3 regions of the Vibrio gazogenes genome follow, and region 3 is predicted to be linked to each of the others. Evidence: predicted binding sites of a transcription regulator. Region 3 holds the regulator's gene; each other region holds the start of a gene.
The links. The regulator PurR, encoded in region 3, represses purine synthesis genes. The targets are predictions, from matches to a motif close to TNANGNAAACGTTTNCNTNA.

Region 1 (7,173 bases), 480 kb from region 3:
AAGGCTACCCCCCATCAACAATCATAGCTCTTAGGGTGAACCTTAGACAGAAATGCGCTTAATTTTTAAACAGATGCAACGTTGCCTGAGGGAACACTACCAGCAGTTTCAGTATTGAGCGAATAAAAAAATTATCCGTGACGATAAATAATCATGATAGATGCCAAACATGGAAGCTTGCCACCAAATAATTTTTGTTTTCAATGGGATAGGTTGATTGAATTTACGCCATATAAAATAGGGTCACCGTAGCGGACACGATTCTTTCCGCTACGGCATATTGGACTTAATCTTTTTCAGGGATGCTTTTCAGCATAACGATCATTTGTTCCCAGAATTGCTGAACCGTGCTGATCTGCACTTTTTCATCAGGGGAATGTGGGAACTTAATCGTCGGACCGAACGACACCATATCCATATTTGGGTATGGGCGCTTAAATAAGCCACATTCGAGGCCTGCGTGAATTACCATGATATTCGGTTTATGACCATAGATGTTTTCGTACTGCTCTCTGAAGATAGCCATAATGGCGGAATTCGTGTCAGGCTTCCAACCGGGATAAGCATCATAGAAATCGACTGTCGCATCTGCGAGTTCGGCAATTGATCTCAAACTGCTTTCTACCTGTTGACGACCGGAGTCGATTAAAGAACGGACCAAGCTGAGGATAGAAATAGTTGAAGCATCAGTTTTGACGACCCCCAGATTTAGTGACGTTTCGACCACACCAGGAAAATCATCACTCATACGGATCACCCCATTGGGGCTTGCATTGAGTGTTGCAATGAAACGTTGCTGAGTCGGTAAATCCATTACCTGATGCTGCTCCGGAACCAATTCAACGTCATGGCATTCGGTGATGATATTGCCTTCTGTTTGTTCCAGCTCCTGACGAATCGTTGCGGTGAAATGTTGGAATGCTTCAGTCAGTTTGGAGACATTTTCTTCAGGGAGGCATAAGGTCACAGTGCCTTCACGAGGAATGGCATTTCTCAGTGAGCCGCCTTGAAAATCAATCAATCGTAACGCCAGAGGCTCGGCATGTTGTGCCAAAAAACGAGCAAATAGTTTATTAGCATTGCCTCGGCCGAGATGGATATCGCAACCAGAATGGCCGCCTTTGAGACCTTTAAGCTGGAGTTTGCGAACCACATGATTTGCCGGAACTTGACTGCGTTCAATATCAAAAGCGAGCAAGCCGTTAATGCCTCCGGCACATCCGACGTAAACTTCACCTTCCTGTTCAGAGTCGGTATTCAGCAGGATTTCTCCTTCCAGATAACCCGGCTCCAGACCAAATGCACCGGTCATACCAGCTTCTTCATTGATCGTTAACAGTACTTCTAAAGGACCGTGTTGGATATTGTCTGAAGCCAAAACAGCAAGGCAAGTTGCCATCCCGATCCCATTGTCTGCGCCGAGAGTGGTGCCTTGAGCGGTGACCCAGTCACCATCAATATAAGGACGAATTGGATCCTGTGCGAAGTTATGTACGGTCTCCTCATTTTTTTGTGGCACCATATCCAAGTGTGCTTGTAGCACGACACCCTTGCGGTTTTCCATGCCTGATGTTGCTGGTTTCTTAATAAAGATATTACCCGTCGGATCACGTCTGACATCAAGTGACTGTTCCTCGGCCCACTCGATAATGTATTGAGCTAAGTTTTCTTCATGATATGAAGGGTGTGGGATAGAACATATTTTATCGAAAAACGTCCAGACGAGAGATGGTGAGAGATGACTAATTTCGGATTGGAATTCTGACACTGAAGACTCCTGTTCCACAATATGGTTGATGAAAAAACAATATGGTTGATGAAAAACAATGTGGTTGATAAAAAGTGGATCAAATTAAACTGAGTTGGTGCTTCATGTTTCATCTGTATTTAAGAATTCGTCTGTACTTGAGAAATCGTCTGTACTTAAGAAATCGAGAGTACTGAAGACCATGCGCACCAGTCGATAGCAAGAGAATATCACCCTCATCATGCAGGGGATAGCATGAGACATGTTTTTTTAAAAAATCAGATATGAGTTGTATTGACTATAACTGTTGTGATTAAGGAATAAATTTTCATCGTTTGGTTTGTTTTTGGTAATTAAATTACACAAATCTCAATAAAAAGTGTCTCAATTCACTTTATTTGGTTTTGATTACGTTATTATTGTAATAAATTTTCTTTATGGTATATTCAACAGTGTTTGCGATGCTTCTATTTAACCCATTTATTGAGTTGCCTGAATGAAGCATTCCCCTGCGAAGTTGATGGGGGGGAGATTCAGGACTCAGACTAGACCAATTTGCTCTGATGGTCTGTTGTAGAATTGGACACGATGGAAACTTGCAGCTCGGACATTTTTGTTCACCCCTAATTTTTTGGAAGATTTTAATCCCTTTCCAACGCCACTTCATGTGAAGTGGCGTTTTTTTATCCTTTCGCATGGTATTGGCTGGCCTGACGCTGTCAGTGATGAAGATGACCAGTGCATTTTTGATGACTTTTGTTACGTAAATCGGAATATTTGCAAGGTTTCATAAACTGACTATTAGGTCAGTTTTTATATGAATTACGCTAGAATTTGCCGTCTTTACTCTCTATAATCGCCTCCCAATCGTTTACGCAACCGTTTACTTGAATCTATACAGGAACTATCATGCTCGAGAAGCTATTTAAACTGAGTGAACATGGCACAACCATGCGAACAGAAGTCATTGCGGGAATCACGACTTTTCTGACCATGGCTTATATCATTTTTGTTAATCCAGCGATCTTAGCCGATACGGGAATGGATCGTGGCGCCGTTTTTGTTGCAACCTGTTTGGCGGCAGCTGTTGGTTGCTTCATCATGGGATTTATCGCGAATTATCCGATTGCGCTGGCGCCGGGGATGGGGCTGAATGCCTTTTTCACCTATACCGTCGTGCTTGGCATGGGGTATACGTGGCAGGTTGCTTTGGCTGCGGTATTTGCTTCAGGCGTATTGTTCATCATACTGAGTTTATTCAAGATTCGAGAATGGATTATCAATTCAATTCCGATGTCTTTAAGGACCGGCATTTCATCGGGTATCGGTTTATTTCTTGCTTTTATTGCATTAAAAAATGCAGGTATCATCGTTGATAATCCAGCCACACTGGTTTCTCTTGGCAATATTACCTCGCTTCACTGTGTTTTAGGTGCTCTCGGTTTCTTTCTCACTATCGCTCTGGTTTATCGCAACGTAAAAGGCGGTGTGATGATTTCTATTCTGGCGATCAGTGCCATTGGCTTGATGCTTGGTGATGTTCACTGGGCCGGTGTGGTTTCGATGCCACCAAGTATTGCTCCGACATTTTTACAGCTCGATTTCTCAGCGTTATTAGATGTTGGGATGATCTCGGTTGTATTTGCATTCTTGTTCGTGGATCTGTTTGATACTGCCGGAACATTAGTCGGTGTCGCTCAAAAAGCAGATCTAATTGGTGAAGATGGAAAAATTCCTCGTCTGAACCGGGCGTTATTGGCTGATTCTTCAGCAACAGTTACGGGTGCATTGTTCGGAACATCGAATACGACCTCTTTTATTGAAAGTGCTGCTGGTGTTGCGACAGGTGGACGAACAGGATTGACTGCTGTTGTTGTTGGAATTCTCTTCCTGTTTGCTTTATTCTTTGCGCCTCTTGCAGGGATGATTCCCGCCTATGCAACCGCTGGTGCACTCCTTTATGTTTCTATTCTGATGCTATCAGGGTTGGTTGGTATTGACTGGCGTGATCTCACAGAGGCTGCCCCCGTTGTTGTGACTTGTTTAATGATGCCTCTTACATCTTCAATTGCAGAAGGTATCTCTTTAGGGTTTATCTCATATGCGGTGATTAAACTTTTAAGTGGTAAAGCCCGTCATGTTTCACTCAGCGTGTGGTTCATGGCTGCGATTTTTGTTGTAAAATATATCGCAGGTTAACGAATTTAGATTTTAGATAAAAAATTGGATAGAAAACAATGAGCAAAAGATTCCTGATTACCTGGGATAATATGCAGATGTATTGTCGTCAACTTGCTGAGCGCCAAATGCCTGCAGAACAGTGGAAAGGTCTGATTGGGGTGAGTCGCGGTGGACTTGTGCCAGCAGCAATTCTTGCCCGAGAATTGGGTATTCGGTACGTTGATACGATCTGTATTTCCAGCTATGACCATGACCATCAGCGTGATATGAGCGTGCTGAAAGCCCCTGAGCATGATGGTGAAGGGTACTTGATTATTGATGACTTGGTCGATAGTGGTGATACCGCACGTAAAATTCGCGAGTTGTACCCAAAAGCTAAACTCGTGACCGTGTGCGCCAAACCGGCCGGTAAAGATTTAGTTGATGAATACATCGTCGATGTGGCTCAGGATACATGGATTGAACAACCTTGGGATACTGTACTATCCTATGTTGAGCCAGTGAATCGTAAGCTGAAATAGATCTTTTCGTATGAATTGATACTAATTTGAGAAAATGGTCCTGTTATGGGCCATTTTTTTTTGGTGAATTTAAACGTTTTTCGAAGTGGTCCCAATTTATGTTTAAGAGTAACAAGAACAGTGACAACCTTTCTGAGCGATTGTTTGATAACCATAAACAGGCGAAGGAAACCTCTGCATTGACCCAGTACATGTCAAGTAGTCAAGGGTTTGTGACTCAGAAAATTGAGGGCGCTTGGTATCGGACATTAAGGCGAATGCAATGGGCATGGCAGGGCATTGATTCGATTGATCAGGAAGAAGTTTTAGCGCGGATCGCATCTTCATCACATTCGAGAACTGTTGATGAATGGCTGGATACAGTGATGGGATATCGGCAAGGAAACTGGGCTTATGAATGGAATAAATTAGGTACCCGTTATCAACATGAATCCGCTCGGCTTGAGGGCGAAGCCTCAGCTGAGCGAATGTTTGCTGCGTCCTTATGTTTTAGTATCGCCGGATATCCTCATCTGAAAAATGACACGCTTGCTATTCAGGCTCAGGCATTGGCAAATACCGCTTATACGGAAGCCGCGAAACGTTCCGGATACATTGTGAAACAATTAGAATTTCCGTATAAGAACAAGAACATTATTGCTCATCTGCATTTATCACATACCGAGCGTCCCCAGCCCGTTGTCATTGTGACGGCTGGTCTTGATAGTCTGCAAACCGATATGTGGCGCTTATTCCGAGATTATCTGGCACATCGGGATATTGCGATGTTGACGATTGACATGCCGTCTATCGGATACAACTCGCAATGGCCTTTAACCGAAGATACCTCCGTTCTCCACCAAACTGTGCTGAATCAACTGGCTCGTTTGCCCTGGGTTGATCACCATCGTGTCGGATTGATCGGTTTTCGTTTTGGCGGCAACGCGATGGTCCGACTGTCATTTATTGAATCCAATAAAATCAAAGCCTGTATCGTTTTGGGAGCACCCGTGCATGATATTCTGTCTTCTCCTGAAAAATTAAAACGGATGCCGAAGATGTATTTGGATGTGCTGGCATCTCGATTAGGGAAAAATGTGGTCGATATTGACAGTCTATCCATGCAGTTGCGAGCGTGGTCACTGAAAGCGCAAGGGTTTCTTTCCGGTAGAAAAACAAAAACGCCTATCTTGGCTTTGGGATTAGAGGGCGATCCGGTATCACCGCCTTCAGATAATCGATTGGTTGCAACTTATAGTGTTGGCGGGCAGGCAAAAGAGATTAAGTCAAAGACATTATTTCACGGATATGAGCAAGCCCTCGATTTGGCGATAAACTGGCTAGAAGATGAACTGATTCAGTGAATTTTTGTGCTATTTTATGTACAAGATATGCGCTTTGTTGAGTTTTAAAGTGACATGCAATTCTGTAAAAAAGGAGTGCTGAAATGCCAGGATTGAGCAAGGAACCAACCTACCACCGACTGAATGCAGCCTTTAAATTGTTAGGTCCATATTTGAGAGAAGAACAGTATCAGAGTGGCACTTATCAATTTGATTGTTTGGCTGTTTGCGTCGATGATAAAAAATCACCGGAAGTGAGGGAATTTTGGGGGTGGTGGATGTCATTATCACACACGGATGAACAGCAGTTTGAAGCAAAATATGCGATTGGGCGATATGATCACGTCGGAAACTGGGTCCTTGAAGAGCCTCAACCTAAGGCATTAGCAGAAGTTCATCGAACTCAAAAAGCGTTCCACGAAAAGCTTGAAACGTTACTCAATGATAAATTTGGCTATGCGCTAGTCACCTGCGATCCTCTGTTAGTCGATAAATAATTCTCCTCTTATTTTCTCATTCTGTTAAAAAAGGTGCGGTTGCACCTTTTTCTACTTGTGAATTGCCCTTTTGATTGCTAAAAAGAATCTCTCCTTTTCTACTTAGATCGTATGATTGATGATGGCGATAGAACAACCTGAAAACGAACGACAATCAAAAACAATTATTATCAAGTTGGGAACCAGTGTTCTGACTGGCGGGACGCTAGCGCTTGATCGGGCACAAATGGTAGAGCTTGTCCGGCAGTGTGCTGAGCTGAAGCGGCAAGGGCATGCAGTTGTCTTAGTCTCTTCGGGGGCAATCGCTGCCGGAAGGGAACATCTTGACTATCCGGCATTGCCGAATACGATCGCAAGTAAGCAATTGCTGGCAGCCGTCGGTCAAAGCCAGCTCATACAGGTCTGGGAATCTCTATTCTCGATTTACGATCTCAAAATCGGTCAGATGTTACTGACTCGTGCTGATTTAGAAGATCGTGAACGTTTTTTAAATGCACGAGATACCGTGAATTCGTTAATCGCCCATGACATTATTCCAATCGTGAATGAAAACGATGCTGTCGCAACCGTTGAAATTAAAGTGGGTGATAATGACAACCTATCCGCGTTAGTCGGTATATTATGTGGTGCAGATAAACTTCTGCTTTTAACCGATCAATCGGGACTTTTTACAGCAGACCCGCGTAAAGATCCAAATGCTGAGTTGATTCGGGAAGTCAAAAAAATTGATGATACGCTGCGGAAAATTGCAGGGGGAAGCGGTACGACACTCGGTACTGGCGGCATGGCAACTAAGTTACAAGCCGCAGATATTGCTCGTCGGGCTGGTATTGAAGTGATTATTGCTTCAGGGCGGGCACCAAATGTGATTTCGGATTCATTGAGCGAACATCCTCAAGGGACGC
Region 2 (7,173 bases), 580 kb from region 3:
TCAACCATATAGACCTGTGAGCGGGCTTGCTGATCAGAAATACCTTCTGAAACCATTTGAGCAATAATCGCTTCGGCAATACCACATCCGGCAGAGCCTGCGCCAAGGAAGGTGATTCGCTGTTCTGACAGTTTACTGCCAGCAGCTTTACATGCTGCCAGTAAAGAACCGACCGTGATAGCGGCTGTTCCCTGAATATCATCGTTAAAGCAGCAAATCCGGTTTTTGTAACGCTCAAGCAGTGGCATGGCATTTTTCTGAGCAAAGTCTTCAAACTGAACCAAAGCATCAGGCCAGCGGCGTTGAATCGCTTGGATAAACTCTTCAACAAATGCATCGTATTCTGCACCGGTAATCCGCGGATGGCGCCAGCCCATATACATTGGGTCGGCTAAACGTTGTGGGTTATTGGTACCGACATCCAAAACAACCGGGAGTGTATAAGCCGGGCTGATACCACCACAGGCGGTATATAGGGCAAGTTTTCCGATTGGAATGCCCATTCCGCCGATACCTTGGTCACCCAGACCAAGAATACGCTCACCATCGGTGACCACGATGATTTTGACGTGATGGTTAGAGGCGTTATTCAAGATATCATCAATTTTATTGCGGTTCGGATATGAAATAAATAATCCACGACCACGGCGATAGATATTAGAGAAGTTTTCACATGCAGCACCGACGGTCGGTGTGTAGATGACAGGCATCATCTCAGTAATGTGATTTTGCACCAGTCGGTAGAAGAGCGTCTCATTGGTATCTTGTATATTGCGAAGATAGATATGCTTATCCATATCATTATCGAAATTACAATATTGTTGATACGCACGGACAACTTGTTCCTGAATGGTTTCTGTTGCTTCCGGGAGTAGGCCGCCAAGGTTAAATGAGCTTCTTTCTTCTGCTGTAAAAGCTGCACCTTTGTTGAGTAGTGGTGTACTAAGAAGCATAGAGCCCGCGTGGGAAATATATAAAGGGCGTTTGTCGTTGTTCATTGTATGCCTATATTTTGTAGGATGATGAAGGGAAACGGAACAAATTTTACGGATACTCCTGTCGGTTGTAAATAGAGGCAATTTGACGTTTCCCTCATTCTCGCAGGTTAATCGTCGGTTTTTTTTGAACCAGGTTTATCAATGTTTGCATTTTAGTGAATAAATATAAGTTTATTTGTTAAATGAAATATGAATTGTTCATATCACTAAGCTAAATATTTGTTCAAGAGTTGTTACTTATATGCATCTGATAGAGCAATTTTATATATATTTTCGGCCATAAAATACCGTTTTTTTATATTCTATTGCTATAAACGGATTGACGGATCATAGTGTGTCTATGGGGCTGTCACTTTCGTGGGGGACGAAATGATCCAACCGAGCCGAGTCCGAGGCGTATTTGATTACACTGCATTCTTAGATGTTGCATGCCATAAACATTGGACACTCTTTGAAGCCTTCTTTCATACAGAGCGTGTTGCACATGATGAGTCATCACAAACGACCCGTGAGGCATTAGCTCCTGATGAACGTTTGTGGAAGAAAGCATTGCAAAATCTGTCACTGGGACGGAGTGATCAGGAAAATCTGATGATTTTGTCAAAGTTGGCAAGAGCGGAAGGGATTGAGGCGTTACATGTGATGATGCCTTATGCCTTGGATACACAACAGCTGCATGAGATTGAAACGTTGGGGTGTCATGCGACTCAGCGGGTTGAGGTTGATGAACTGTTGATTGAGTGGTGAATAGAAGTGAGATTATCGTTGTTTGACTCCGCTCATCGTGAGTGTTGCGATGAGCGGATGATGATATCGATCAGCCGGTTGATGCAATCCATACCGATTCTGCTATCGAAGTATTATGCATGCTGAATCAGACCATATTCCCGGTCAAGTATTTCAATAATTTCTTGTTTTGGATTGTCACTCAGGTGGATGGGTTGTCCTGTAATCTTCTCAGCAATACTCGTATAAGTTTCGGAAACGTCCTGTAATGCTTTCAATGGTAAAGCATTGTCTCTGGCAAGAGCTTCCCGCTCAGGCATTCGTGTTTTGTTCAGCAGAATGTCCGGGTCAGGGAAGTAGTTGAGCAAAAACTGACGGAAGCCTTCTTTTGAATTTTCAACGATATGACCGGCAGCATATTGCTGAGCATCCCAGATTCTGGATGAATCCGGTGTACCGACTTCATCCATATAGATGAGTTTGTCTTGCCCCTGAGCATCGGTGACATAACCAAATTCAAATTTGGTATCGACGAAGATCTGGTTAATATCAGCAAGCGCTTGACTAATCACGTCAAAACCTTCTTTCAGTAACTTTTCATATAAATCGATATCTTCTGGCTGACGGAAGTTAAACGCAGCGTAATTGGCTTCGATATCTTGTCGGCTGATGTTGACGTCATCTGCCTCCGGTACACCGGGAATTCCTTTGAGAATCCCTTTCGTTGATGGTGTGAGCAGAAGCTCAGGTAGTTGCTTATCTTTTTCTAACCCTGCGGGAAGTTGAATGCCGCAGAATTCTCGCTCACCTTTCTCGTAGGCTCGCCACATTGAACCCGTGATATAGCTGCGGCAGATTGCTTCAATTTTTATCGGTGTGGCTTTCTGAACAATCCAGACAAACGGATGGGGGATATCAAGAATATGGCTGTCTGCCAGACCGTGTTGGCGGAATAGTTTGAACCAGTGATTGGAAATCGCGTTGAGTGCCGCTCCTTTCCCCGGTACTCCAGCGACACCGCCTTCAGCGTGCCAGATACAGTCAAAAGCAGAGATGCGGTCACTGATAACCATAATGGCCAGCGGTGCATCTGCTGCGACGTTGTAGCCTTTTTGTTGAATCAGGCGACGGCTGTCTTCTTCAGTTAACCAGTAAACGGAACGCACTTTTCCACTGTGAACGGGTTTGCTGGTGCGAATGGGGAGGTCGTCATTGACGGCGAGAATTTGATCGGCGAGGCTCATTCAGACATTCCTATCTAAAAAGTAATCGGTTCAACTGACAGATACCCGTTGACCAGACACTGGGTGACAAACATCACGGGATATCCGATTTCTGAGCGCATCATACCAGAACTATTTTTCACTGCCAGAGAAAAAGCAAACGTTTGCTTTAAGGGCGGTATTTTCAACCAATCACTGCTTTAAAAAAATCCCCTCGTGTCGAGGGGATGAAAATGGGGGCGGCAGTGTTCATTTATGGTGTTGTGTTTTTTGTTATCGAAATGAGAGGTTGTCATTAGTGGTAGTGGCGGCTTGAATCCGTCACGAAGAAAACCTCACAGTGGTATTGTTGACCCAACTGTATAAGCTGTTTCTGCGCTTGTTCGGTAAGTTGTTGTGAAGCCACGATGGCACAGGCATTGCCTGATAGGATGGCTTTACGAATCACATGATACTCATCCATCGTTTTTGAGGGTCTCAGTTGCACAACTTGATGACTTGGAATCTTGTGCGAATCAAGTGAGCGTAGATCTGGTCGGTAGGATTCCGATGTGATCAGAATCCACTGCTGCAGTTGAGAGAGCTGTGCTAAACGATCATACAGATAGCTTTCCATTGCGTCGTGCCGGGTTGCATTCCGGAACGTGTGACGACCTGCATAGTGGTGCGATCCGGATGAGTACATCAAATCATTCAACAAACGCATAATACTGGTTCCTTATACATGCTGTTCATATATACAGTATTTTATATTGAATGACTGATCAAGTCGGAATTGATGTAAATTTGTACTTTTCTGTTATCAAGATCTCATTGTTGAATATTTCTTAATCGTGAATGCGAACTGGAAATCGAGGAAAACAGCCGAATAACCCGCCTGTCAATCGTGGTAAAAGGCAGACGCGGGAGACAGAATAAGGTCTCTGGTATATTACAACTGAGTGGGGGAGAGGCTTCTGTTTTGAGTTGAGCGGGGGATTGATGATGAAAAGGTATATCAGGTTGTCGCGATAAAACCATTTGACTGATACTGACCACCGCACAGCCATAATTTCGGGTGTTATTGCGTTATTACGTTATTACGTTATTGCATTGAGGTGTTTTGCTGATGTGCTAATAGTGATTTGAGTGCTTGATTTAACCGCTTCATCTCTTCATCACTGCCTTTCATATCAGGATGATAAATTTTGCTCAACTGCTTATAACGCAGTTTGATCTGTTTAATCTCTGGTATTTCCGTAGCTGAGAAGCCAAATAAAGCACATGCTAAATCGAGGTCCTTCGGGCGAGCTGGTGTGTGTGCTAGCGGCGTTTGTTGTGAGCGCTTAAGCTCCTGAAACAGCATGGTCATCTGTTGTTTTTGTTTGCGAATCGTTTGTTCCTGCTGTTTGATTTTTTGCTGTTGTATATAGGTGCCAGACTGAACCTGTAATGGCTCTGAAGGTGGTGGTTGAACCTCAGGGTGAGCTGATTTCGCTGTTCTGAGTTGTTTTTTGAGTCGAACATGAACAACCCCCAGTAACGTCACTGCCAACATCAGTATAGCCACAACCGCACTGGATATGATCTGAGGCAGCGTGAATTGAGCTGCATCGGTTTGAGCATTGTTGAAATGAGCCGAAGAAGTCGTGGTATCGGGGATTTGCGCATCTTCGAGTGCTTTTCTCTGCGAAATTTCTTTCATTCTGCGGTGATTGAACTGTTGTTCGAGTAACTGGCTGTAACGTTGCTCTGCTGTTGGATTAGACAACCCTGCAATCCGGTACCAAATCAGTGCCTGGGTTTCACCCGACAGGTCTGCGACTTGTTCATAGAGTTGGCCCAGCTTGAATTGTGCCGTTGTGTCGCCTTGCGTTGCTAAGCGAGTCAGCCAATAGATCGCTTGTGTTTTATCCGGTGTGGTTCCGGCGCTGCCATTGAGATAAGCATTCGCGACTTGTAATTGCGCCTGCTTATGGCCATTTTCGGCGGCTTGTTCCATCCAGTAAAAAGATTGTTTGGGGTCGGCTTTCACACCTTGTCCCTGTTGATAATGCAAGGCAAGTTGGTACTGTGCGTTTCTGTCACGCAAGATGGCTTGTTGGCGTAGGGTATTGATGTCGGCTGCCTGTGCAGATGCGAGAGTCAGCAGCAAACATATCAGTAATAATCTCAATCGCACTCCTGACCCCTAGAGAGTTGATATTCCGGATTCAGCGCTACTTCTGATCCGGAATATTTGTCAGTTTATTTCAGTGGTAGGATCTGTATTTCAACCCGTCGGTTACACTGTCTGCCCTGCGGTGTACTATTGCTACACAGTGGGTGGCGTTCGCCGATACCGCGGGCGATCGCCCGGCCGGGAGCAACGCCTTGCGAGACGAGATACTGTCGTACCGATTCTGCCCGTTTTTCTGATAAAACTTGATTCGTGCGGTCGCTACCAGTGTTGTCGGTATGGCCTTCAATGACTAAACTGGTTTCGGGATATTCCATTAAAATTTTAGCCACACCATTTAAGGTATTATGAATCGAAGTATTGAGATGGAAATCATTGGTATTAAAACCGATGCTATTTTTCATGCGTAAACGAAGTTGATGCTCTCCGACGCGTTCAACCTGAACGCCGGAATTGACAAGAGAACGTCGTAATGCCGCTTCTTGTTTGTCAAAGTAGTAGCCGACACCACCGCCAATCGCAGCGCCTCCGGCTGCGCCAATGAGTGCTCGTTGGCGACGTTCTCTGGCGTTATCCCCCGAAGCGAGACCCACAGCAATCCCCGAAATTGCACCAATCAGTGCACCTTTTGTGGTTGCATTGGTCTCATTTTCACCCGTTGTTGCATTTTGTCTTTGCGTTGCCTCGCACCCCGCCAGTAGCGAAAGCAAAGAAAGCATAATGATGGTTCGTTTCACTGAGATACTCCCTGATTGTCATTCTCGTACCATGAATCACAATTATCTATCACATTGTAGACAATAATTCGGATGAATTATTTCAATAATTTTGGTGCTTGTGCACCATCTATTGGTCTATTGACAGAAATTTTACGTCCTTTTTTCAATCCGGTTTCGTAATCTTTGGTCAAATTCTTCATCGCTTCTTTGAGTTGTTTCTTAAACGTTTCGCGGTCGATGTTCTCGAATTCCCGATCAATATAGCTATTGATTTTATCTGCGGAATCTTGATCAGGGGTAATATCCGGCAACTTTTCCAGTGCGCCTTCAATCCAACCGGAGACAAAAGAGTTGACTCTGCGCGACACTTCTTGTGTCGATGTGCCACTACCCGCAAAACTATTACGAAACTGACCGGTTTGCTCGTTCATTTCACGATAAATAACATCGAAAGCAAAAGCAGCAAAAATAGCGCGATCCGCTTCACCGATAAACTCGGCTCTTTTCAGACCTTTATGATTCAATAAAACGGCTTCTACGCCAAATTTGGTGTTGATACCTCGGATAATACGGAGCAGGTGACTGCTGATTTGGCTTGGTAGCAGGTGAGAAGACTGGGTTTTCCCCATTTTGATGAATTCAATATCATCTTTATGCAGACCATATTTTAACATCAGGCTATGTGCCATTTTGATGGCACTTGCCGCCTCATTCACATTCGCGGAATTACCAAGTTCCAAGCATTTCGCTATTTTTTTAAGGGCTTTTTCTTTATTCATTGACCTGAAATATAGGGAGTTGAGATGTACAGCAAAGTCGGTCATTCTAGCTTTTCTAACCAAAAATGGGAAGAATGAAAAGAGGAGGGAACTGTCGCAACTGGCAGGTATTCTGACGAATGGCGGTGTGACCACTGAATTGAGAATATCAGCATAATGAGCAACGGTTGGGGATGTCGATGAAGATCCGGATAAAGTATGACTTTATCCGAATCACATCAATAGCTGGTTATTTATAAGCCAAGCTGATCGAGTAAATCAGCTGCGTTGGTGCTATCTTGTTGATCATCTTCGCGATTTTCTGGATTGCTATCTGATGATTGAGAGGATGAAGCTTGTGCGGATTGTTGCCATGTGGATTCGAGAATATCATCCGGATTTTCATCTTCGGAAATCTCAAACTCTTCTAACTGAATGAATTCGGTTTTGTCCATGGCAAGTTCAAGATAGAAAATGTTGTTTTTTTCGGTAGAGAAGGTGACTCGACGGGCTTGAGGACGATCAAGATTGGTATCCACAGAAAGCAACACTTGCTTGTTTAGTGACAGCATTTTCGGTTGGTTTTGGGTA
Region 3 (7,173 bases):
CGGAAGACCGCCTCGGTAATCCGAAACTTTTCACTTTCTCCCAGAACGACCAGCATGCCCATTCGGCGCAGTTTTCTTAAGGACGTCCTGACTTTTTCAAATAGCTTTTCCCGATCCAGATCCGACCCGCCGGCCCGGAAAGTCACCAACCGCATCAGCTTCTTCTCATCGACCAGCGTGAGTAACTCTTCATACAATTCCTGATGTGTAAAAATCCCTTCATGGGCCAGTCTTTCAGGACTGAGATATAAAAAGCAAAGCACCTTGCCGACCAACATATCGAGTTCGGATAACACACTCCGGTTAAGCAATGATGTGGAACGCGGTCTTAAATAGAAGAAACCTTCGGGAGCACGCACCAACTCAGTATTATAACGCTGATAAAATTGAGCCAGCTCAGGCTCAAAATCGGACAAAAATGTGTGATTATCCATATCTTCACCGGAAACATGCCTGCCGGCACGTAATAAACTATCCAGTGCCGGAAATAACGGATTGGAAAGTGCTTTAACCAGTTTCTCTGGCATGTATTCATTCATATCTGTCGATGACATTTGCTTGTACCTTTGCACCAAATTCATTGATTGCCTGCCAATCCGGTTGAATCGCCTGATAATCAGACGCTGAATATCCTAACCGGACGGCCTGATCGACCACGATTCTGGCTAAATCAAAATGATGCGTTTTTGGATGTTCTGTGAGGTAATTCTTTAAAATGATGCCGAGATCAATCGGTGTACCTTGCTCTTTATGCACGGTCAGCATCTCACCGATCTGCTCTGCCAGCACATCGTTGACCTGTTGAAACTCTTCGTATTCAACATCTTCGGGGACTTGTCCTGTGACTTCATCGTCACGGAGAACCAAGGCTTCATCCCGCATATCCATGAAGCGCTCAGCATCGGCAAAAGTGAGGAACCAAGGGGCCTCAAAGTAGTCGTTCATCGACTGACGTAAGCGCTGACTAAACGCACGGTTTTGGTCCATATCAATCGCGGTCCGGATGAATTTATGCACATGCCGGTCGTAACCGATCCATAAATCAATAGCCTGTTGACCCCAACTGATAATTCGATCGAGTTTGAGCTGCAACTGAAATAATGTTTCTTCAATAAACGTCAGTCCGGATTCACCATAAACACATTCCTGAATATCAAGGATCTGCGTCTGCATTTCATCACCGGCAGTCTGAAGCGTATCCTGCAACTCTTTCAACGTCGATGACGTCTCTGACAAGAGTGATTCACAATTTTGAATGGCATCACGCCAATCTTTATTCAACAACTGGGCAATCTGTTCTTTGATCTCTTGTTGCTGCTCATCCATCACTCGCTGGTTGAGATCGATCTGATCAAAAATCTCACCCACGGAATATTTCAAGATGCCATAAACATTCTTTTGCCAGTGAGACTCCGTGCCACCTTTTTCAGCCGCTTCTCTGGCTTTTGCCATTTCATCCGCAACAATCGACAGTTGAATCGACAACTTCAGTTTAGAAAATTCACGATGACGCAGATAATAATCAGTGATGCCTATTGCCAATGGCGACAATCGATAGATACTCGCACCATCGGTCACTTCACTGGTAAAACGCCGGATAAGCCGCTGGTGAACCAATTCATTGATCGCATTATTGGCCCGAAAAGCGGATGCTTCACCGGTCTCATCAAATAACCGAGTGACGATCGCAAATGCATCATGTAATTCCCCTTCACCGAGTTCGTCATCAAAGCGATCCCGACTCAATACGGCTATCGCAATCAAAAATGCGAGCCGCTCGGTATCCAGGTTGAGAGACAAGTCATGCTGCCTGACCCATCCAACCAATTCATCGATTGGTTGTACTTCGGCTTGTTGCGCCAATTCGTCTATCATTGTTTCCATCATTTTTACTTTTTTCTGGCCCATACATGAATATAACGACCCAGAGATAAATAAGGCTCTTGCCGACATAATTGCCTTTCAAGCGCCAGTAAATCTTCTTCCGTGTATTCTCCCATATTCTGGCGATTACCAATGTAATCACTGAACGAGCGAATACCACTTTTGCCTTCAATACTGAATCCACAAGCTTCTATCCATTGATAGACGACCTCTGGATTCAGGCCTTGCTGCGGCTGCAACTTAAATCGTTTGCGATATGGCATACCCTCTAATACATGGGGGATATTCCCGCATATGACATTTTTCAGAACTAATCCGTGATGATTGTAAAACATGATAGACGCAACGCCACCGCTCCGAACCTGAGCCAGTAATTTTTCCAACGCATCCTTCGGATCGGCTAGCCACTCCATCACGGCGTGAAACATCAAGAAGTCAACCGGATCAGTGAGATATTGTTGCATATCCTGTACTGCCGCATGGACAAAGCGATACTGCGCAAGCAGACCATTTTTTTCAATATCGGTTTGCGCCAACTGCAACATTTCAGAAGAAAGATCACATAATGTCACCTGATGTCCCTGCATCGCGAGCCGTTGCGATAGCTGTGCCAACCCGCCACCGGCATCCAGCACCGAAAGTGGCAGCTGTTCCGGAGGAAATGATGTTAAAATAGTTTGAATATCTTCCCATACGATGGTCTGTCGGATCATACCTTTGTCAGAGCCATATATATTTTTTGCAAATTTGTGGGCAATATCGTCGAAATTGCGATCTTCAGTCACAGTAGCTTGAGTTATGATAACGAATCGTGCTGCTATTCTGTCATAGGAATGGCAGGAATAAAGAGGATTATTCGTTTTTAATCTCAATTGCTGTTTTTTCGGACTATTTCTTATATGTTTGAGCTTAAAAAAATCATAGCTGCATTAATGATGCCCCTTCCCGCCTTGCTCATCATCGGTTTTATTGGCCTCATGATGATTATGTTTTCAACAAAAAGGAAAACCGGTTGCCTGATTGTTCTGTTCTCTTACTCGTTGCTGTTTCTAGCATCATTTCAACCCGTTTCAGATCGCCTTCTCGCACCATTGGAACGTAAGTATTCAGCTTTTTTACCCGTTGAGGGTAGCATTGACTACATTATGGTTCTCGGCAGTGGTCATATCGTCGATGACCAACTCCCACCGACATCTCAGCTCAGTCGCTCAGCGCTGATGCGGCTTACTGAAGGGATCCGAATCATGCGGATGTATCCGGGGTCTCGCCTAATTCTTTCCGGATATGCAGGTGGTACTCGATTCAGTCATGCCCGAATGCTGGCAAGAGTAGCCTTATCACTCGGTGTGGCAAAATCAGATATTGTGTTACTGGAAAGTGCCAGAGATACTTGGGAAGAAGCCCAGTTAGCCGCGAGTTTTGTCGGATCGCGAAAATTAGTGCTCGTCACCTCTGCCAGTCATATGGATCGTGCGTTGCATGAATTTCAATCAGCCGGACTAACTCCGATCCCGGCACCGACCAACTACCTGTCCTATAAAAATATAGCGCAACCGTGGATAAAATATGCCCCTAAGGCGATTTATCTCGAGCAGACAGAAAAATATTGGTATGAAACGTTGGGAAGGTTTTGGCGCTATTTGAAAAACTGGGTTGCTAATCAGGAAGCGACCGTCGAAAAACCGTTAAAACAAGAGCGGTAGCATGATGTTATCTCTGCATGTGAATCAAGACTTACGGTCTGGATTCAGCCGTTGAGTGGAACGAGTGCTTCATTTTGATTGCTATTACTGAATCGGCAGTCTAAAATTCGCGGTTAAAGCATATTCTATACTAGGGGCTGTTGACCTTTCGTGGTTGAATTTTGTTCAATCTGAACGGGTATTGATCGCGGCGCGGGGCATGCCGCTTAGCTATCCTAAGCAAATGACCCGTAACAAAGAGCAAGACACGTTCAGATGAACCCTTTGGGCAGCATTTGTCGCTCATTTATCCAGCGTTAGGTCATGGTTCATGTAGATCGCTACACTTCACATGACCTGCCTTGACTAAATGCACGACAAATTGCTGCAAAAACCATCACGAAAGGTCAACAGCCCCTAGACAAAAACCGCTAAATTTAGCGGTTTTTGTCCTTATCGCAGAATAACCTCGGAATGTCATTTCTGTGCGGGTTATCCGATTATACAAATAGATAAAATCTTCATAACTAAACATTCAATTGTGATTTGCTCCGGATTGCTGGATCTTCAGCATAAGCGACAGGACAATACCTATGGCTACGATAAAAGACGTTGCCCGCTTGGCGGGAGTTTCAACAACAACTGTTTCACATGTAATTAACAAAACTCGATTTGTGGCAGAAACGACTCAAGAAAAAGTCATGGAAGCCGTGAAAACTCTGAACTATGCACCAAGTGCTGTGGCTCGGAGTTTGAAGTGTAACTCAACGCGTACAATCGGCATGTTAGTAACTCAGTCGACCAACCCCTTCTTCTCTGAAGTCATCGATGGTGTTGAAAGTTATTGTTACCGACAAGGCTACACGCTCATCTTATGTAATACCGGTGGCTTATACGAAAAGCAACGCGACTACATCCGGATGCTGGCTGAAAAACGGGTCGATGGCATGTTAGTCATGTGTTCTGACCTGACTGCCGAGCTTCTGGAAATGCTCGAAACCTATAGTGATATTCCCAAAGTCATTATGGACTGGGGGCCTGAAAGCTCACAAGCCGACAAAATCATCGATAACTCAGAAGAAGGCGGCTACCTTGCAACTAAGTATCTGATTGATAAAGGTCACCGCGATATTGCTTGTCTGAGTGGACATTTATCAAAAGCGGCTTGTCAGGAACGGATTCAAGGGTTTTACAGAGCCATGGCAGAAGCTGGTTTGACCCCGAATGAAAACTGGATACTAGAAGGTAACTTCGAATGTGATACAGCAGTTTTGGCTGCTGATAAAATTATTGCGATGGATGAACAGCCCACTGCTGTTTTTTGCTTCAATGACACGATGGCTTTAGGACTCATAAGTCGCTTACAACAAAGAGGCATCAAGATTCCTGAGGATATCTCGGTGATCGGTTACGACAATATTGAGATCTCTGAATATTTTTCTCCGCCACTGACAACGATTCACCAACCGAAACGTCGGGTCGGGAAAAACGCTTTTGAAATCTTATTGGAACGGATCAAAAGTAAAGAGCATGAGCGCCGCACGTTTGAAATGCATCCTGAAATTGTGGAACGCAATACCGTAAAAGATTTAAATAAAAAATAACATTAATTTTACATTTCGTTGGAGGGTGGTCATTCCTCCAACCACTTTCTTTCTATTGATAACCTTTATTAATTGGACTAGAATCACACATTGTGGAGTGGTTATTAGCATACTTACTTCATAATTCCGTACTGGAAAAGTGTCACGCACAGGGCAAACCATCTGAAAAGATGGGACGCAAAGCCTCCGGCCTAAACCATGAAAATGATAGGTAGCGGGGTTACCGATGGCAAAAATGCATTTCATGTTCGTCAATCATTTGACGTTCTGTTAACATATCTTCTGCATTCTTTTGCTACATTCTCGGACCTGACTTTGGTGGCGTATTCATTTAAAAATACACCGAGACGTAAAAGCATGGATAAACCAATTCTTAGAGATTCAATGCGGCTTTTTGAACAACTAGGCCGTGTCAAATCACGCTCAATGTTCGGCGGGTTTGGTATTTTCGTCAACGACATCATGTTTGCACTTGTCGTTCAAAACAAACTACATATACGGGCGGACAGTCACTCACTGGAAACATTTAAAGCAAAAGGTTTTGAACCTTATGTGTATACAAAACGTGGGTTTCCTGTTGTGACTAAATATTTTGCACTGCCCGCAGACTATTGGAATGATGCGGACACGATTTTCAATATTGCAAAACAAGCCTATTTGAATGCAAAAAATGAAAAAACGACCCATGTAGAGACAAAACCGAAACGCTTGAAAGATCTGCCTAACCTTCGCTTAGCAACTGAACGCATGCTACGTAAAGCAGGGATTAATTCAGTTGAAGAGCTTCATCAAAAAGGTTCTCTCAGCGCATATAAAGCGATTTTGAGCTCTCATCCCGCTACACAACCACCACTAGAGCTCCTATGGGCATTAGAAGGTGCGATTGAAGGAAAACATTGGTCTGTGATTTCTCAGGCAAGACGCGACGAGCTAGCTCGGCAAATTTAATTTGTTGAATAAGCTTTTTACTATCGTATACATTTCCCGAAGTATACAACTCCCGTTTGCTCGTCGAGCCGGAATAAAAAAGCACCGTTAACGGTGCTTTTTTTACTCAATCATTTTCTCAATAGAATAAAAATCAATTCGTATGCGAGTAGCCCATCAATGCAGCTTCGTACATTTGGACATACTGCTGAGCAGACTCTTCCCAACGAAAATCTTGCTCCATCGCCCGCAGTTGTATCGCTAACTTTTTCTCTGGCTGCTGCAAATAGAACAGTAATGCACGTTGCATACAAATGAGTAATGCTTCCGGTGTCGGTTCAGTAAAACTGAACCCTGTCGCTTTATCGGGAAAGTGGTCATAATCAAAAACAGTATCTTTCAGTCCACCAACCTCTCGGACAATCGGCAACGTGCCATAAGCCATGCTATAAATCTGGTTTAATCCACACGCTTCAAACTCAGAGGGCATCAGAAAGAAATCAGAGGCAGCTTCAACCAAATGAGCAAAACGGTTGCTGTAAGCATCAACAAACGCAAATTTCTGTGATGATGTTGCAGATATTTGGTGCAGGCGATTTGCTATCTCCGGCTCCCCTGTCCCGACAATCACCAATTGCACGTCATTTCTCAGAAACTGTTCCAGAATCGGCAGCAAATAGTGAAATCCTTTCTGATAGGTCAAACGACAAACCATTCCAAACACGGGGACATCACGGGTTGGCAATAACAATTCTTCTTGTAGCTGACGTTTACAGGTTACTTTCCCTTCTTGTAAAGAGTCGGGCTCATTGGTGTAATTTCGTGGAATATAACTGTCAATTCGGGGATCCCACTCCGAGTAATCACAACCATTAATAATACCGAACAAATCTCTCTCGCGACGGACAAAATCATCGACTAATCCGTGGGCACCAAGTGGTGTCAGTAACTCAGCAGCATAGTGACGACTGACAGCATTAATCTTATCCGCATACGCGATGCCAACTCTCAGTGCACTCACATAGCCGTGCCCATACTGTAGGGCCCCCATACCACTTAAATGCAATTCAGGGATG

Region 1: the regulator PurR is predicted to act here: its motif matches at 2,619-2,638, upstream of MKS89_RS11625 (NCS2 family permease).
Region 2: the regulator PurR is predicted to act here: its motif matches at 3,100-3,119, upstream of MKS89_RS06965 (phosphoribosylaminoimidazolesuccinocarboxamide synthase).

What each region holds. Positions count from the first base shown of each region.
Region 1 is NZ_CP092587.1:2,597,531-2,604,703, reverse strand. It holds gene MKS89_RS11630 (aminoacyl-histidine dipeptidase) at 287-1,768, opposite strand; gene MKS89_RS11625 (NCS2 family permease) at 2,657-3,946, shown strand; gene gpt (xanthine phosphoribosyltransferase) at 3,985-4,449, shown strand; gene frsA (esterase FrsA) at 4,548-5,792, shown strand; gene crl (sigma factor-binding protein Crl) at 5,876-6,268, shown strand; gene proB (glutamate 5-kinase) at 6,390-7,173, shown strand, end outside.
Region 2 is NZ_CP092587.1:1,541,973-1,549,145, forward strand. It holds gene MKS89_RS06955 (NAD-dependent malic enzyme) at 1-998, opposite strand, end outside; gene MKS89_RS06960 (hypothetical protein) at 1,368-1,745, shown strand; gene MKS89_RS06965 (phosphoribosylaminoimidazolesuccinocarboxamide synthase) at 1,859-2,968, opposite strand; gene MKS89_RS06970 (hypothetical protein) at 3,243-3,653, opposite strand; gene MKS89_RS06975 (J domain-containing protein) at 4,032-5,102, opposite strand; gene MKS89_RS06980 (YiaD family glycine zipper/OmpA-like lipoprotein) at 5,174-5,824, opposite strand; gene MKS89_RS06985 (DUF2786 domain-containing protein) at 5,920-6,603, opposite strand; gene MKS89_RS06990 (DUF3334 family protein) at 6,837-7,173, opposite strand, start outside.
Region 3 is NZ_CP092587.1:2,117,743-2,124,915, forward strand. It holds gene mukE (chromosome partition protein MukE) at 1-554, opposite strand, end outside; gene mukF (chromosome partition protein MukF) at 532-1,875, opposite strand; gene cmoM (tRNA uridine 5-oxyacetic acid(34) methyltransferase CmoM) at 1,890-2,669, opposite strand; gene elyC (envelope biogenesis factor ElyC) at 2,757-3,587, shown strand; gene purR (HTH-type transcriptional repressor PurR) at 4,160-5,170, shown strand; cyclic di-GMP riboswitch class I at 5,313-5,398, shown strand; gene MKS89_RS09380 (TfoX/Sxy family DNA transformation protein) at 5,528-6,118, shown strand; gene glgA (glycogen synthase GlgA) at 6,252-7,173, opposite strand, start outside.